DNA from 3 places in the Spirillospora sp. NPDC052242 genome. Region 2 is predicted to be linked to each of the others. Evidence: riboswitches for the same ligand, from Rfam matches in the RefSeq annotation. Region 2 holds a riboswitch; each other region holds the start of a gene.
What was found. Region 2 has a riboswitch for thiamine pyrophosphate ahead of thiC (phosphomethylpyrimidine synthase ThiC). Riboswitches for the same ligand answer to the same signal wherever they lie in the genome.
Positions count from the first base shown of each region.

Region 1: another riboswitch for thiamine pyrophosphate. It lies ahead of thiO (glycine oxidase ThiO); the one in region 2 lies ahead of thiC (phosphomethylpyrimidine synthase ThiC).
Region 3: another riboswitch for thiamine pyrophosphate. It lies ahead of AB0L25_RS25110 (purine-cytosine permease family protein); the one in region 2 lies ahead of thiC (phosphomethylpyrimidine synthase ThiC).

Region 1 is NZ_JBFAUZ010000007.1:158,536-161,799, forward strand. Features, by position in the region: gene AB0L25_RS08165 (Rv2175c family DNA-binding protein) at 1-150, opposite strand, end outside; gene AB0L25_RS08170 (NAD(P)/FAD-dependent oxidoreductase) at 231-1,466, opposite strand; TPP riboswitch at 1,557-1,669, shown strand; gene thiO (glycine oxidase ThiO) at 1,659-2,786, shown strand; gene thiS (sulfur carrier protein ThiS) at 2,783-2,983, shown strand; gene AB0L25_RS08185 (thiazole synthase) at 2,986-3,264, shown strand, end outside.
Region 2 is NZ_JBFAUZ010000060.1:11,817-15,080, reverse strand. Features, by position in the region: gene gdhA (NADP-specific glutamate dehydrogenase) at 111-1,487, shown strand; TPP riboswitch at 1,661-1,775, shown strand; gene thiC (phosphomethylpyrimidine synthase ThiC) at 1,767-3,264, shown strand, end outside.
Region 3 is NZ_JBFAUZ010000032.1:42,762-46,025, reverse strand. Features, by position in the region: gene AB0L25_RS25115 (PAS domain-containing protein) at 1-148, opposite strand, end outside; gene AB0L25_RS25110 (purine-cytosine permease family protein) at 234-1,559, opposite strand; TPP riboswitch at 1,552-1,669, opposite strand; gene AB0L25_RS25105 (rhodanese-like domain-containing protein) at 1,699-2,025, opposite strand; gene AB0L25_RS25100 (SSI family serine proteinase inhibitor) at 2,075-2,524, shown strand; gene AB0L25_RS25095 (M20/M25/M40 family metallo-hydrolase) at 2,864-3,264, shown strand, end outside.

The DNA of each region.
Region 1 (3,264 bases), on a different contig from region 2:
GCGGACCGCCAGCAGCTTGCGCTCGCTGATGAGCTGCTTGATCCGGTTGGTCTTGATGCCGAGCCGCTCGGCGGTCTCCGGGAGGGTGAGCCACTCGCCGGCGAGGGCGTCGGTCCGGGGGTCGAGTGCGCTTTCAACGGTTGCGTGCATCTGCGTCACGCCCCCTTGCTACCACGCCTTCGAAACCGGCAAACCCCCTCGACGACCACCTGTTTCGCCAGGACGCTCCGCTACGCGCGAACGGCCTGGCGGACGGGGGTGTCGGGGTCGGCGAGGAGGGCGGGGTCGACGGACGCGCCGGACGCGATCGCGCGGCGGGCCTGGACGAGGTCGCGGGGGCGGTCGACGGTGAGGATCGCGTCGAGGCGGTCGCCGGTGAGCCACGCGAGGGCCCACTTGGGGCCGTCCGGGTCGCCGCGCCGGATCATCCGCTCGGACGCCGCGTGGTTCCCGGCGTACTGGACCATGCGGCCGAACTGCTCGGACCAGAAGTACGGGGCCGCGTCGTAGGCGGCGTCCTCGCCGAGGAGTGTCGCGGCGGCGATCTCGGGGGCGTTGAGGGCGGTGTCCCAGTGCTCGACGAGGAGCCGGCGCCCGTAGCGGGACGACCACCAGGCGGCGCAGTCGCCGACGGCGACGATGTCGGGGCGGTGCTCGCCGGGGGCGCCGGGTTCGGCGCCCTCGTGGGAGGTGCGGAAGGCGGCGTCGGTGACGACGCCGCGTTCGAGCAGGAGGCCGGAGCCGGCGAGCCAGCCGAGGTCGGGGCGGACGCCGACGCCGACGACGACCGCGTCGGCGTCGATGCGGCCGGGGGCGCCGTCGGCGGCGAGGACGAGGCCGCGCTCGTCGACCTCGGCGACCTTCACGCCGGTGCGCAGCTCGACGCCGGCCTCGGCGTACCAGCGGGCGGTCAGGGCGCCGGCCTCGGGGCCGAGGGCGTTCGCGAGGGGCGTGTCGGCGGCCTCGACGACGGTGACCGCGCAGCCCTTCTTCGCGGCGGTGGTGGCGACCTCGGCGCCGATCCAGCCCGCGCCGACGATCGCGACGCGGGCGCCCGGGACGAGGAGGCCGCGCAGCTCGCGGGCGTCCTCGATGGTGCGGACGACGTGCTGGCGGCCGTCGCCGGGCAGCGTGATCGGGGCCGCGCCGGTGGCGATGACCAGGCCGTCGAAGGGCAGGTCGCCGGCCGTGGTGGCGACGACGCCGCCGCGTCCGGGCGCGCCGGGGCGCAGCGCGGTGGCCCGTTCGCCGAGGAGGAGCTCGCAGCGCAGGGCGTCCCAGTCGGCGTCGACGGTGGTGTCGTCGGAGTCGCCCGCGAGGACGGCCTTCGACAGCGGCGGCCGGTCGTACGGCCGGTGCCGCTCGGCCGAGACGAGGGTGAGCGCGCCCTCGTACCCCTTCCTGCGCAGGGCCTCCACGGCGCGCACGCCGGCCAGCCCGCCACCCACGACAACAAGCCTCTCCATGGCGCTCACCCTAATGGGGCCGCTTTTGCCTGGACACCTGTCCAGACGGTCATGTGCGTCACAGCGGCCGTAAAGTGGGGGAAGAACACCCAGAACACCCGCGGGAGTCCGGTGCGACCGGGCTGAGAGGGCGGCTGAACGGGCCGCCGACCGCCTGACCTGATCCGGATCATGCCGGCGAAGGGAGCGCGCATGGAGATCGTCGTCATCGGGGCCGGGATCGTCGGCCTGGCCGCGGCGTGGCGGACGGCCGGACGGGGCGGCACGGTGACCCTCGTCGATCCCGCGCCCGCGAGCGGCGCGACGTCCGTCGCGGCGGGAATGATCACCCCCGTCAGCGAGCTGGCCTACGGCGAGGAGCCGCTGCTGCGGCTCAACCTCGCGTCCCGCGACCGCTACGACGCGTTCGTGGCGGAATTGGAGGAGCTCACCGGGACCGCCACCGGGTACCGGAACGACGGCCTGCTCCAGGTCGCGTTCGACTCCGACGACCTGGCCGTCCTGGACGACCTGCGCCGCTTCCAGGAGAGCCTCGGCCTCCCCGTCGAGGCGCTCACCGGGCGGGAGTGCCGCAAGCGGGAGCCGATGCTGGCGCCGGGCGTCCGGGGCGGGCTGCTCGCCCCGCACGACGGGTCCGTGGACCCGCGCCGGCTCGCCGCGGCGCTGCTGGCGGCGTGCGAGAGGTCCGGCGTGCGGGTCGTGCGGCGCCGCGCGGCGGGCGTGGTCGTCGAGCGGGACGCGGCGGCGGGCGTCCGCCTGGACGACGGGACCGTCCTGCGGGCCGACCGTGTGCTGCTGTCCGCGGGGCCCTGGTCGGGCGACCTCGAGGGCCTGCCCGCCGGGACCGTCCCGCCCGTCCGTCCCGTCAAGGGCCAGGTGATCCGGCTGCGCGCCCGAGTGCCGTTCCTGCGGCGGTGCGTCCGGGGGCTGGTGAAGGGTTCGCCGGTGTACCTGGTGCCGCGCGCGGACGGCGGCGAGATCGTCCTCGGCGCCACGCAGGAGGAGCTCGGATTCGACACCCGCGTGACCGCCGGCGGGCTGTGGGAGCTGCTGCGGGACGCCCGCGAGCTGATCCCCGGCGTCACCGAGCTGGAGTTCGTCGAGGTCACGGCCGGGCTGCGGCCCGGCTCCCCCGACAACGCCCCGGTCATGGGCGCCTCGGACGTGCCGGGGCTGGTCCTCGGCACCGGGCACTTCCGGCACGGCGTGCTGCTCGCGCCGGTCTCGGCGGACGTGCTGGCCGCGGCGCTGCTCGGCGACCCGGTGCCCGAGGTCGCCCGCCCGTTCTCCCCCGATCGATTCTCCGAGGTGAAGCGATGAAGGTCATCGTCAACGGCGAGCCGCGCGAGCTGCCCGAGGGCACCAGCGTGGCCGCCGCCGTCGCGGCCGTGAGCGCGGCGCCGTCCGGTGTGGCGGCCGCGCTGAACGACGAGGTCGTCCGCCGGGCGTCCTGGGAGGCGACGCCGCTGCGCGACGGCGACCGCCTGGAAGTGCTGACCGCCGTGCAGGGAGGCTGACGGTGAACGACGGGACGAACGAGACGGCGGCGCGGGACGACGCGCTGGTGATCGCGGGCGAGGAGTTCGGCTCGCGGCTGATCATGGGGACGGGCGGCGCGCCCAGCATGCAGGTGCTGCGGGAGGCGCTCACCGCGTCCGGGACGGAGCTCACCACGGTCGCGATGCGGCGGGTGGACCCGGCGGCGCGCGGCTCGGTCCTGGACGTGCTCGCGGAGTGCGGCATCCGCGTGCTGCCCAACACCGCGGGCTGCTTCACCGCGGGCGAGGCGGTGCTGACC
Region 2 (3,264 bases):
TGAGAAGGCCGCTTGAGGCCGTGGCGTCCCGGCAATGGGGCCGCGGGAGGTGAACGTCTCGGTCGCCGGCGTCACCCGCACGATCATCGTTCGCCGAAAGGAACCACCACATGCCCCTGTCCCCCCGTCTGCCCGGCTCGCCCGACGTCCTGGCCGCGCTCGAGGAGACCTACGACGGCGTGCTGCGGCGCGACCCCGGCGAGCCGGAGTTCCACCAGGCCGTCCACGAGGTGCTCGAGTCGCTGCCCGCCGCGCTGTCCGCGCGGCCCCGGCTGGCCGCGAGCAGGCTGATCGAGCGGCTGATCGAGCCCGAGCGGCAGATCATGTTCCGCGTGCCGTGGCAGGACGACGCCGGCCGGGTGCACGTCAACCGCGGGTTCCGCGTCGAGTTCAACGGCGCGCTCGGCCCGTACAAGGGCGGCCTGCGGTTCCACCCCACGGTGAACCTGGGCATCGTGAAGTTCCTCGGCTTCGAGCAGATCTTCAAGAACGCGCTCACCGGGCTCGGCATCGGCGGCGGCAAGGGCGGCAGCGACTTCGACCCGCACGGGCGGTCCGACGACGAGATCATGCGGTTCTGCCAGTCGTTCATGACCGAGCTGTACCGGCACGTGGGCGAGCACACCGACGTCCCGGCGGGCGACATCGGCGTCGGCGGCCGCGAGATCGGCTACCTGTTCGGCCAGTACCGGCGCGTCACCAACCGCTGGGAGGCCGGCGTCCTCACCGGCAAGGGGCAGGGCTGGGGCGGCTCCGCGGGCCGCACCGAGGCGACCGGGTACGGCAGCGTGCTGTTCACCGCCGAGATGCTGAAGCGGCGCGGCGAGGACCTCGACGGGCAGCAGGTCGTGGTGTCCGGCTCCGGCAACGTCGCGATCTACTCGATCGAGAAGGCGCAGGCGCTCGGCGCGAACGTCATCACCGTGTCCGACTCGGGCGGCTACGTCGTCGACGAGAAGGGCATCGACCTCGACCTGCTCAAGCACGTCAAGGAGGTCGACCGGGGCCGCGTCTCCGACTACGCCGAACTGCGCGGCGCCTCGGCCCGGTTCGTCCCGGCGGGGCGGGTCTGGGAGGTCCCGGCCGACATCGCGCTGCCGTCGGCGACCCAGAACGAGCTGGACGCCGAGTCCGCCCGGATCCTCGTCCGCAACGGGGTCAAGGCGGTGGCGGAGGGCGCGAACATGCCGACGACGCCCGAGGCCGTCCACATCCTGCAGGACGCCGGCGTGGCGTTCGGGCCCGGGAAGGCGGCGAACGCGGGCGGCGTGGCGGTCAGCGCGCTGGAGATGCGGCAGAACGCGGGCCGCGAGTCCTGGACGTTCGAGCAGGTCGAGAACGAGCTGGCGCGGATCATGCGCGACATCCACGACACCTGCTTCGAGACCGCCGAGCGGTACGGCGCGCCCGGCGACTACGTCGTCGGCGCCAACATCGCCGGCTTCGAGCGGGTCGCCGACGCGATGCTCGCCCAGGGCCTGATCTGACCCGCCCCGCGTGACGGCGGGAGGAGCGCCGGCGGCGGTGTAGGACGCCGGCGGCCCCGGGCCGTCACCGATCCCGGACGCGCGTGCCGTCCCCGTCGATCGGGGACGGCACGCGCGCGTCTACCCCACTCACCCCGGTTGCGGCAACCGGGGCGGTGGGGGTTACCGTCGATCACGACCGACGCGGGGGCCCGGCGAACCGGGCTGAGATAGCGGCTGGCACGGCCGCTGACCGCATGAACCTGACCGGGTAATGCCGGCGTAGGGAGAGATCGAGTCGTGAACGAATCCGTGGTTCCAGCCGCCCGGAAGACGTACCTGCAGGGCTCCCGGCCCGACGTGCGGGTGCCGATGCGGGAGGTGCCGCTCACCAACGGCGACGCCGTCGTCCTGTACGACACGTCGGGACCGTACACCGACCCCGCCTTCGAGACCGACGTCCGCCGGGGCCTGCCGGCCCTCCGGGACGCGTGGATCGCCGAGCGCGGCGACACCGCCGCCTACGACGGGCGCGCCGCGCGCCCCGAGGACGACGGGCGCCGGTCCGGCGATCCGCTGCGGGAGGGCGCGGCGTTCCCCGTGCGGCGGCCGCGCCGGGCGTCCGGCGGGGCCGTCACCCAGCGCGCCTACGCGCGGCGCGGGGAGATCACCCCCGAGATGGAGTTCGTCGCGCTGCGCGAGGGCGTCGCGCCGGAGTTCGTCCGGGACGAGCTGGCGGCGGGCCGCGCGGTGCTGCCGGCGAACGTCAACCATCCCGAGATCGAGCCGATGATCATCGGCCGGAACTTCCTGGTGAAGGTGAACGCCAACATCGGGAACTCGGCGGTGGCGTCCTCGATCGAGGACGAGGTGGAGAAGATGACGTGGGCGACCCGCTGGGGCGCCGACACGATCATGGACCTGTCGACGGGCCGCGACATCCACACCACCCGCGAGTGGATCCTGCGGAACTCGCCCGTCCCGGTGGGGACCGTCCCGCTGTACCAGGCGGTGGAGAAGGTCGGCGGCGACCCGGCCGAGCTGACCTGGGAGGTCTTCCGCGACACCGTGATCGAGCAGGCCGAGCAGGGCGTCGACTACATGACCGTCCACGCGGGCGTGCTGCTGCGGTACGTCCCGCTGACGGCGCGCCGCAAGACCGGCATCGTGTCGCGCGGCGGGTCGATCATGGCGGCGTGGTGCCTGGCGCACCACGAGGAGAACTTCCTGTACACGCACTTCCGGGAGCTGTGCGAGATCTTCGCGGCCTACGACGTCACGTGGTCGCTCGGGGACGGGCTGCGGCCCGGCTCGATCGCCGACGCCAACGACGAGGCGCAGTTCGCGGAGCTGCGCACCCAGGGCGAGCTGACGCGCATCGCGGCCGAGTACGACAACCAGGTCATGAACGAGGGCCCGGGGCACGTCCCGATGCACAAGATCAAGGAGAACGTCGACCTGCAGCAGGAGTGGTGCGACGGCGCCCCGTTCTACACGCTCGGGCCGCTGACCACCGACATCGCGCCCGGCTACGACCACATCACCTCGGCGATCGGCGCCGCGATGATCGGCTGGCACGGCACCGCGATGCTCTGCTACGTCACGCCGAAGGAGCATCTCGGGCTGCCCGACCGCGACGACGTCAAGGCGGGCGTCATCGCCTACAAGATCGCCGCGCACGCCGCGGACGTCGCCAAGGGCCACCCGGGCGCGCAGGCGTGGGACGACGCGCTGTCGGACGCCCGGTTCGACTTCCGCTGGGAGGACCAGTTCAACCTGTCGCTGGACCCCGACACCG
Region 3 (3,264 bases), on a different contig from region 2:
CCTCGGCCGTCCAGCCGAACATCCGCTCGGCCGCCGGGTTCCACACGGTGACGCGGTGCCTGCCGTCCACGGCCACGATCGCGTCCGCGGCGCTCTCGATGACCGCCCGCGCGATCGGGTCGTGGACGTGGTGATGCACGACTGTCATCGTGCCACCGGACCCGTTGCCGCGCCGGGGAACCGCAACGGAAAAGTTCTCACTCTTCCCGTCGCGGCAACGGAAGAACGCCACGTCAGCGCGCTGCGCCGCGCGATATCGCCAGCCGGCCGGCGGCCAGCGCGGCCGACCCGGCGAGCAGGAACGACAGCAGCGACGCGCTCATCCAGCTCTGCGGCGCGAAGTTCAGCAGCCCCTGCGCGTCCGTCCAGAACCCGGCCCAGCCGCTCACCGTGCCCGGATTGATCAGCTGGTAGGCGACGAACCCGATCACCCACGCGGCGACCATGCCCCACCGCGACGGCGCCGCGGCCGAGCCGTCCCAGCCGTCCCGGCCCCGGCCGAGGAAGAAGTCGGCGGCCAGCACGCCCAGCATCGGGACGAACACCGACCCGATCAGCGACAGGAAGCCCGCGTAGTCGCCGATGTCCAGGACGAGCGCCAGCACGGTGATCAGCGCGCCGAGCGCGACCGTCAGGACGCGGCGGTCCGCGCGGGGCACGAGGTTCTGGATCGACACCGCCGTCGAGTACACGTTCGCGAACGACTGGTCCGCCTCGCGCAGCACGAACACGCCGAAGAACAGCACGCCCAGCGGCACCGCGAGGAACGGGTCGAACACGTTGCCGTCCGCCCCCGCCAGCGCGAGGGCCAGCAGGCCGAGGACGTACGCGACGATCTGCGTGACCGAGTAGCCGGCGGCCGCCGCGCCGAACGCGCCGCGCTCGCTGCGCGCGTGCCGGGTGTAGTCGGCGGCGACCGGCACCCACGAGATCGACACCGCCAGGGCCGCGTCGGCGCCGATCAGGAAGCCGTCCCAGCCGCCCTCCGTCAGATCCGGCAGCGGCTCCCGCACCAGCTGCACGTAGAAGTAGACGAGCGAGACCAGCACCGCGGCCGTCACGTACCGGCGCAGCAGCCGCACCGAGCCGAGCGGCCAGATCGTCAGGACGGTCGTCAGCACCCCCGCCGCGATCACGTAGCCCCACCGGGGGATCCCGTCCCACAGGTGCCGCGCCGCGTCCGCGATCACGATCAGCTCGAACGTCCCCCACCCGACGAGCTGCGCGATGTTCAGGACGGTCGGGACGTACGACAGCCGCGCGCCGAACAGCCCGCGCAGCAGCACCATCGCGGGACGTCCGGTCCGGGCGCCCGGGACGGCGGCGAGCCCGAGCATCAGCCCGCCGACGACCGTCCCGACGATCATCGCGACGATCCCGGCGGCGATCGACAGCGTCGGGACGCCGTTCTCGTCCGGCGCAAGCACGGTGTAGGCGCCGGAGAACGCCAGCAGGCTGACCCCGAGGTTCGCCCAGAACGCGCTCTGGTCCCAGAAGCCGAGGACCTTCGGCGCCGGCTCGTCCAGGGTGTACGGGACCTCGTCGACGGCGGACGCCATGCAGCACTCTCCCTACGCCGGCATTACCCGGACAGGTTCATGCGGTCGGCGACGCCTCTGGGTTCGCCCTCTCAGCCCGGCCCGTGGCCCGAGCTCCCGCGGAAATCAGACGGAAGTGTGTTACAACCGCCCAAAAAGGTCAAGCCACGTACGGGTCCCCGTCCCCCTCCATCGCGCGGCCCGCCGCCGCCCACGCCTGCATCCCGCCGTCCACGTTCCTGGCCAGCCACCCCGCCTGGTTGAGCGCCACGGTCACCTGCGCCGACCGCCCGCCGGACCGGCAGATCACGAACACCTCGCGGTCGCGGGGGATCTCCGCCGCCCGGTCGCTGAGCCGGCCCATCGGGATGTGGACGGCGTCGGGCGCGTGACCCGCGTCCCACTCGTCCTGCTCTCGCACGTCCAGCAGGTAGGCGTCCTGTGGAACCTCGGCGGCCGGCACCGCCGGCACGTCCTCCCCGAAAATCATCACTCCTCCATGGAACCGCGCTGAACCCCGCCGCGTCGAATCACGCATGCGGTATCGGACGCCCCTCCTCGCCGCGTCCGGGCTGGCTCTGATCCTTTCACTGGCCGGTTGCGGCGACGAAAGCACCTCGAGCAACCCCGCCGACGGCTCCGCCGAAGTGCAGCCGTCCAGCTCCCCCGAGGAGACCCTCACGATCAAGGTCAAGGCCTCTCCGGAGGCACCCGCCACGACCTGGACCCTCACCTGCGACCCGCCCGGCGGCACCCACCCGAAGGCCGCGGAGGCGTGCGCCGCGCTCGCCAAGACCGCCGACCCGTTCAAGCCCGTCACGAGCGAGATCTGCACGAAGATCTACGGCGGCCCCGCCACCGCCACCGTCCAGGGCACCTGGCGGGGACGCCCCATCGACACGACGTTCTCCCGCGAGGACGGCTGCCAGCTCCACCGCTGGACGGAGGTGGCCCCGCTCTTCGGTGACGTGCCGAAAATACGGTGACACCGCCTCCCGAAGATCGTTCTTGGCGATACGGTCGGTCTTCGGGAGGGCAGAGCGATGGCCGACGACAACACCCCGGTAGAGATCCCGGAGAACGTGCCGACGTCGGCCGCTCGGTCATGGAGCCCGCCGTCTACGAGTACGGCGGCGTCCTCCGCAAGGCGTCGCCGGGATCCTGACAACGATTGGGTTGCGGAGCGACAGGTTGATCTTGTGGGCGTAGGGGAAATTTCCTAGATTCCCCACATCGGGGCCCCGCTTCCAGTCCTTGCCGTCACCCGCCACCGGCCCGCGACCCGAGCCGGACGGGAACGGCCGTCCTCGCCATGAGGAGGCCCCATGTCCGAGGTCAAACGACGCGACCTGCTGGCCGGTGCCGCGGCCCTCGCCGGGTTCGCGACCGTCGGCCTGCTCCCCGGAACCGCCACCGCCGCGACCCGGCAGCGCCCCGGCGCCGCCCTTCCCCCCTCCCTCACCGTCGGCGACCGGGCCGTGGTCGCCCGCGTCGACGCCCGCCGGGCGCTGCGGCACCTGCGGGTGCTCAGCGACGAGATCGGCTGGCGCATCGCCGGCACCCGGTCCGAGCACCGTGCCGCCCGCTACATCGCCGGTGAGCTGCGCCGGCTCGGTTACAAGGTCGAACTGCAGCCGTTCCCGGTCGCCGACAAGTACCTCGCCGAGATCCGCGCCCGCGGCGAGCGGCTCTGGCAGGCCAGCGCCTCCCCGCAGGGCGCCGTCGC